DNA from 3 places in the Noviherbaspirillum sp. FW303-A3 genome. Region 3 is predicted to be linked to each of the others. Evidence: predicted binding sites of a transcription regulator. Region 3 holds the regulator's gene; each other region holds the start of a gene.
The links. The regulator FNR, encoded in region 3, switches genes on or off when oxygen is low (the NO sensors DNR and NnrR bind a similar motif). The targets are predictions, from matches to a motif close to TTGATNNNNATCAA.
Positions count from the first base shown of each region.

Region 1: a site for FNR is predicted at 1,042-1,055, ahead of AC3WOY_RS01525 (ribonucleoside triphosphate reductase). Genes of this name have one in related genera too.
Region 2: a site for FNR is predicted at 1,498-1,511, ahead of AC3WOY_RS14615 (XrtA system polysaccharide chain length determinant). Genes of this name have one in related genera too.

Region 1 is NZ_JBYTAZ010000001.1:327,673-329,939, forward strand. It holds gene AC3WOY_RS01515 (MFS transporter) at 1-62, opposite strand, end outside; gene AC3WOY_RS01520 (universal stress protein) at 502-939, shown strand; gene AC3WOY_RS01525 (ribonucleoside triphosphate reductase) at 1,152-2,267, shown strand, end outside.
Region 2 is NZ_JBYTAZ010000001.1:3,026,439-3,028,705, forward strand. It holds gene AC3WOY_RS14615 (XrtA system polysaccharide chain length determinant) at 1-1,357, opposite strand, end outside; gene AC3WOY_RS14620 (XrtA/PEP-CTERM system exopolysaccharide export protein) at 1,687-2,267, shown strand, end outside.
Region 3 is NZ_JBYTAZ010000001.1:219,456-221,722, forward strand. It holds gene AC3WOY_RS01045 (class I SAM-dependent methyltransferase) at 1-463, opposite strand, end outside; gene fnr (fumarate/nitrate reduction transcriptional regulator Fnr) at 719-1,483, shown strand; gene AC3WOY_RS01055 (hypothetical protein) at 1,543-1,800, opposite strand; gene AC3WOY_RS01060 (FixH family protein) at 1,998-2,267, opposite strand, start outside.

The DNA of each region.
Region 1 (2,267 bases), 110 kb from region 3:
GCAAAGCAGATGGTGAATGCGAACGTACTGCTCGCCAGCACCGATATCTGCTTCCCCTTCATGTTTTCTTGTATGGTCACGACGCACCTCCCTCGATGATTGACGCGATGTCGGAAGGTTACGTCTGCGCCCTGCAAGGCACTATTGGCCGGAGGGGTATCCGGCAAAGGCAAGCGACTTAGTCCGATCGTTCGAAGGGAATAGCGGAGCACTCGTCCGGCTAGGCCAAAAGGAGTATTAAACTGACTTCTTCCACGCCGGAGCCGTTACTCTCCGCTCCCGCAGGCGGAAGAGGGGCTGGCGGTGAGGGCGTGCGCAAGAGGGATCGCGGTCTTGGCATCCTCCCTCATCCCCAACCCTTCTCCCGCCTGCGGGAGAAGGGAGTCTTCGATTCGACGCGTTTCCGGCCCAATTTGACCAGGATCAAGGTTGATTTCCGCCCTGAAACCTAGGATGGCCGCAGCGTCTCGGGGCGCTCCCCCCATATTTAGAGAATGAACCATGTTTAAGACGATTCTTGTTCCCACCGATGGATCCTCGCTCTCCGACAAAGCGATCGATGCAGCAATCACGTTCGCAAAAGGCGCCGGCAGCAAGGTGATCGGTATCTCGGTATCCGAGCCGCGCGACTACTCCCACGTCTCGGACGGAATGAGCGTCTCCGACTCCAAGCAAGCCTTCCAGGACCGTTGCGCGATTGCGGATGCGAATGTCGGCAAGATCGCCGCCGCCGCGCAGGCGGCAAATGTTCCCTGCGAAACGGTGACCGCCCGCTCGGTCAATCCGTATGAGGAAATCATCAAGGCCGCCACGAATCACCAATGCGACGTGATCTTCATGGCATCGCACGGCCGCAAGGGCCTGAGCGCACTGTTTGTCGGTAGCGAAACGCAGAAAGTGCTGGCCAATTCGACCATACCGGTCTTGGTATTCCGCTAACAACAGCCTGACGGATCGATGGGCAGCCCCGTGGATGGTGGTCCACGCCTCCCATCCCTCCGGAAGTTGACAGCACGACAACACGTACCGGAATGCATCAAGTTATTCCAGATCAAGTTATTTGGAAAAATGCCCTCGCACGCGTTGAATGCACTAGATTTAGTCTCTACCATCTATCGAACCACAAGATATTGTGCTTTTATGGAGACTAAATGACCCCACGCGCCATTACCTTCCTGACGCATATCGTCAAGCGCGACGGCACTGTGAAGCCGTTCGACCCGAACAAGATTCTCTCCGCACTGCTGCGCGCGGGCCAGGCCACCGGCGAATTCGGCCATGACGAAGCCGAGGCGTTGACGCTGCAAGCGGTCATGCAACGCATCCAGCTCAACAGCGATACCGCGCCGCATATCGAGCAGATCCAGGACGTGGTCGAAGCCGTCCTCTTCGACGCCGGCTACCGCAAGACCCTGCGCGCCTACGTCATCTACCGCGAGCAGCACAAGAAGCTGCGCAGCGACCGCAAGACCCTGGTCGATGTCGAATCCTCGATCAACGAATACCTGCAGCAGCTCGACTGGCGCGTCAACGCCAATGCCAACCAGGGCTACTCGCTCGGCGGCCTGATCCTGAACGTTTCCGGCAAGGTGATCGCCAATTACTGGCTCAACCACGTCTATCCGCCCGAAGTCGGAGAAGCGCATCGCCACGCGGATATCCATATCCACGACCTCGACATGCTGGCCGGCTACTGCGCCGGCTGGTCGCTGCGCACCCTGCTCAACGAAGGCCTGAACGGCGTTCCCGGCAAGGTCGAATCCGGTCCGCCGAAGCACATGTCCAGCGCCGTCGGCCAGATCGTCAACTTCCTCGGCACGCTGCAGAACGAATGGGCGGGCGCGCAGGCGTTCAGCTCCTTCGACACCTACATGGCCGCCTTCGTGCGCAAGGACAAGCTGTCCTACGCACAGGTCCGCCAGTACATGCAGGAACTGATCTACAACCTGAACGTGCCCTCGCGCTGGGGCACGCAGACGCCGTTCACCAACCTCACCTTCGACTGGGTGTGCCCGGAAGACCTGCGCGAGCAGGTGCCGGTCATCGGCGGCAAGGAAATGGACTTCACCTACGGCGAGCTGCAGGCCGAGATGGACATGATCAACCGCGCCTACATCGAAGTGATGATGGCCGGCGACGCCAAGGGCCGCGTGTTCACCTTCCCGATCCCGACCTACAACATCACCGAGGATTTCGACTGGAACAGCCCGAATGCGGAACTGCTGTTCGAGATGACGGCACGCTATGGCCTGCCCTACTTCCAGAAC
Region 2 (2,267 bases), 2.8 Mb from region 3:
CAAAGGTGGGGCGGATCTGGGTCAGGAGGAAACCGGCGGCCAGGCCGGCGAGGAGGGCGCCGACGAATACGATGGAGAACAGGCGCGGGCGGTTGGGGCCGGTCGGTTTCAACGGCACCGTCGGCGGATCGATGATGCGGAAGGTCATCATCTCGGTGGTTGCGCTCAGGTCGCCTGACAGTTTTGCCGCATCGCGGCTGGCGATCAGTTTCTCGTAATTGGCCTTGTTGATCTGGTAGTCGCGGTTGAGCTGGGCGAACTGTGCTTCCATCTCCGGCACCGCGGTGCTCATCGAACGCAGCCGCGCGACGCGTGCACTGTATTCCTCGGTGCGCGCACGCATGGATGCGACACGCGCTTCCGCATCCGACAGGGCGACCTTGAGCTGCTGGAGGACCGGGCTGTAGTTCCTGCCGATGGTCGTGCTCGATGCGCGCGCTTTTGCTTCCTGGATCTTGCGGGCTTCCAGTTGGGCGATGAGGCGTTTTGTCGCGACGATGTCCGGGTGCTGCTCGGTGAACTGAAGGCGGTAGCTGTCGAGGGTCTTGTTCAGTGCTTCGATGCGGGCATCGAGTTCCGGATTGACGGTGGCGTTGGCTGTCTGGGTATTGTCGCCTTCGAGGATCGGCTCTTCGCCGGCGATTTCCTTCTTGATGGAATTGCGGGCCTGTTCCGCCTCCAGCAGTTCCAGCCGCGCCTGGTTGAGCTGCTCTTCCGCCTGTACCAGCTTGCCGCCGAAGTCGCCGTCTCCCCGTGTGACCAGCGAACTGTTCTTCAGCTTGAATTCCTTGATCGCGTTTTCCGCGCTGACCAGCTTCTCTTCATATTGCTTGATCTGCTCGTCGATGAAGCGGACGGCATTGGCCGAATCCTGTTTCTTGTCGCCGAAGCTGCCCTCGATGAAGATCGTGAGCAGCGATTCGACGACGCTCTTGGCGACCTTCGGATCGGCGTTGCCGTAGGTGATGGAATAGATGTCGTGGCTGGCCGTTCCGGTGATCTTGATCTGGGACATCAGCGCGTTGACGTAGGCTTCCTTGTCCTGGTTCGATTTGGCGCTGATGTCCAGGTCGACCATGCGCATCACGCGCTCTACGTTGGGCCGGCTCAGCAGCGTCTTGCTCATGATCGAGACTTGCTGCTCGACGTCCGGAATTGTCGTCATGCCGGAGAGCAACGGCTTCAGGATCGATTGCGTATCGACGAACACGCGCGCGGAAGCCTGGTAATTGTTGGGGAGGGTATATACCGTGAAAAAACCGATGAGGACAACCGCCCAGGAAACCGCCATGGAGTACCAGCGGTATTTCCAGATGCCCTTGGCGGCGGAAAATAATTGGGTTACCAGCTGCTCCATCCTTTAAAGCCTCCCTCTTACTTATGCGGACTTGACGAACCCAATATTAATGTCCAACCGTCAAGTGATTATACCTATTATTGATTGCAGTCATTATAATTTAGCAAGGTTTGGATACTTGTGGTAATCATGGCGTATGCTTGACAAGAAGCAAATGCCTGCAGATATTGCACTCAGGCGTTGATTCGTTCTGCGGCTTGCCGAAAACCGGTCATTTTTTGTCTTCGCAGGGCGTGCGCAATCAGTCCGGGCAGGCTGTTTCCAATATGAAATATCAATCCGCCTTTGCGGCGGCGACACCAAAAAAAGGGGGGGGCAACGTGAACAAGATGTTTACCGAAAGCATGGCGAGGGCCGGACGTTTGGCAATGGTGTGCGCTGCGTTCGCACTGAGTGCTTGCGCCACGGATGGCGGCGTGGCCGAAGCGCCGGAAAGCGCCGGGGTAAAGCATGAATACCTGATCGGCCCCGGCGATACCATCAGCATCAATGTCTGGCGTAATCCCGAGGTGTCGCAGGTTGTCCCGGTACGCCCTGACGGCAAGATCAGTACACCCCTGGTCGAGGACCTGGTTGCCAGTGGCAAGACCACGACGCAACTGGCACGGGATATCGAGCAGGTGCTCGGCAAATTCCTCCAGCAGCCAGTGGTGACGGTCATCGTGACCGGCTTCGTCGGGCCGTATTCCGAACAGGTCCGCGTGATAGGACAGGCCGCAAAACCGCAGGCCTTGCCTTATCGCCAGGGCATGTCGGTCATGGATGTACTGATTGCGGTAGGCGGGCTGGCTGAATTTGCCGCGGGCAACCGTGCAAGCATTGTCCGTACCGTGGACGGGAAACAGCAAAAGATTGCCGTACGCCTCGACGATCTGATCAAGAAGGGCGACATCTCCGCCAACACGCCGAT
Region 3 (2,267 bases):
CAGCCTCCGGCAGGAAAACCGGGAGTTTGCCGCCGAAACGCGCGCGATAGCGGCGCTTGAATGCTTCAATCATCTGCACCTGCTTTTCGCGCAGCATGCCGACGTGGATCATTTCGCAGATCACGACGTCCACCGGCTCGGGCGGCAGGTATTCGAAGGCGTCGGCGTGGATGACCTCCACCCTGTCCCCGCCCTTGTTCCGCGCCAGCAGGCGGCGCGCCTCGGCAACCAGCTCGGGGTTGAACTCGACGCACCAGACCTTCTCTGCCTTGGCAGCGGCAAACCATGACAGCACGCCGGTGCCGCCTCCCAGCTCCAGCACCTTTGCCCCCGGAAAAACAGCGGCGTCGATGGCTGCCTTGAAGCCGTCCATGCGCCGGGCATCCATCAGCATGTTGTGGTGGTAGTGCAGCGGGATGAATTGTCCCAGATAGCAGCTCTCGATCTCGCGTTCGGTCAGCATGTGTCTCCCTGTGGATGTGGGTAGATGGGTGCAAGCGCGAAGCCTGCGTAATGCTGTACATTATCGTCCCGCGTCCGAAAACCAATTCCGCAAGATGCACCGGGATTGCCATCCTGTTCACCTATTTTGCGCAAGGTGGCACGAGGTTTGCATGACATTGCTTGACCTGGCTCAATTCAAGGCCATAACAGCAATAATTCTTAAAGTTTGGAAAAGGGCTCGAAAATGATACTGCACCGCCTAAATCCTGCCGACATGACACAAACTATCCCGTTCCCGCCGCCGCAGCAGCAGACCGCTACCGTGCATGAGCTGCGCGCCCGCTGCTCGGCGTGCAGCATGCACCAGTTGTGTCTGCCGATGGGATTGAACGAGCTGGACATGGCGAAGCTGGACCAGATCATTGGCCGCCGCCGCAAGGTGCCCCGCGATGCCCACTTGTACCGCGTCGGCGATCCCTTTACCAACCTGTACGCTATTCGCCTGGGCCATTTCAAGACCCACCAGATCAACCCGAGCGGCGACCAGCAGATCACCGGTTTCCAGATGGCCGGCGAACTGCTCGGCATGGATGCCATCAGCACCGACCGCCACCACTGCAACGCGATTGCTCTGGAAGACAGCGAAGTGTGCGAAATCCCGTTCGCCCGTCTGGAAGCGCTGTTCGCCGAGATGCCCACGCTGCTGCATCACTTCCACCGGATGATGAGCCAGGAAATTACCCGCGAGCAAAGTGTCATGCTTTTGCTAGGAAATATGCGTGCGGAACAACGTTTTGCGGCATTCCTGACGAATTTGTCCGCACGTTATTCGGTACGCGGCTACTCGTCCACCAGCTTCCAGCTGCGGATGACGCGTGAAGAAATCGGCAACTATCTCGGCCTGACCATCGAAAGCATCAGCCGCCTGCTCTCCAAGTTCAAGAAGCAGGGCTGGATCAAGGTGAACAACCGCGAACTGGAATTGCTCGATCCGACCACCCTCAAGGCAGTCGCACAAGGGACGCAGTCCTGCGCCTGAGCGCGCAGTAGCCGCCAAAAAAGAAGGCGAGCGGCGCATGGCGCCCTCGCCTTTGTTTTTTACAAGCCCCGGAAGTTGCGCCTGCCTGCCGGCGCCTCATTGGGCACGGCCATCAGGTAGAAAGTAAGCATGCTGGCAAGTGAACAAAACAGCCAGAAGCAGAAGAATCCGATGCTGTAGACCGCCAGGGGCTTGATGTCCGGGTATGTCCCGAACAGCGACAGGTCGTAGGGATCGAACATCGAGAAGAAGAAACCTTCCGCGACGATTGCCACCAGAAACGACGGCCACAAGACGACCATCATTAGTCGCGCCATCAACCTACCCTCCTTTCACTCCGAACAATCGGTGTAAAGCTGTACCGGGATCCAGCACTAGTCATTTCCCACTTTCGAACCATTGACATTCCCAGATTCGGGAACGTCATTCACGAGAATGAGAACGACCGTACTGCGGATATTGTGCACCAGCATTTAATTTGTCGCCAGACGTAAGACAATATCCTACTTCGGAGTTACCCTTGGACCGTCTGGTCCGCCTTCATATCAACCTGTTTCTGCTGCGGCCACATCCACTCGCCGGACAGACGCCAGTCCCGCTGCTCGCCCTCTACCACCACGTTCCACCGCGCGATATCCAGCAGCGGGATCGCAATGGCGAACTTGCCTTGCCGGTCGGCCGTCGTCTCGAGTTTCAAATCTTTCAAGGGCTGCGTCGAGTGCACCAGGCTCACGTACAGCTTGCCGGAGAACGGCTGCTTCTGGCTGCTGATCGTGCCGACCAG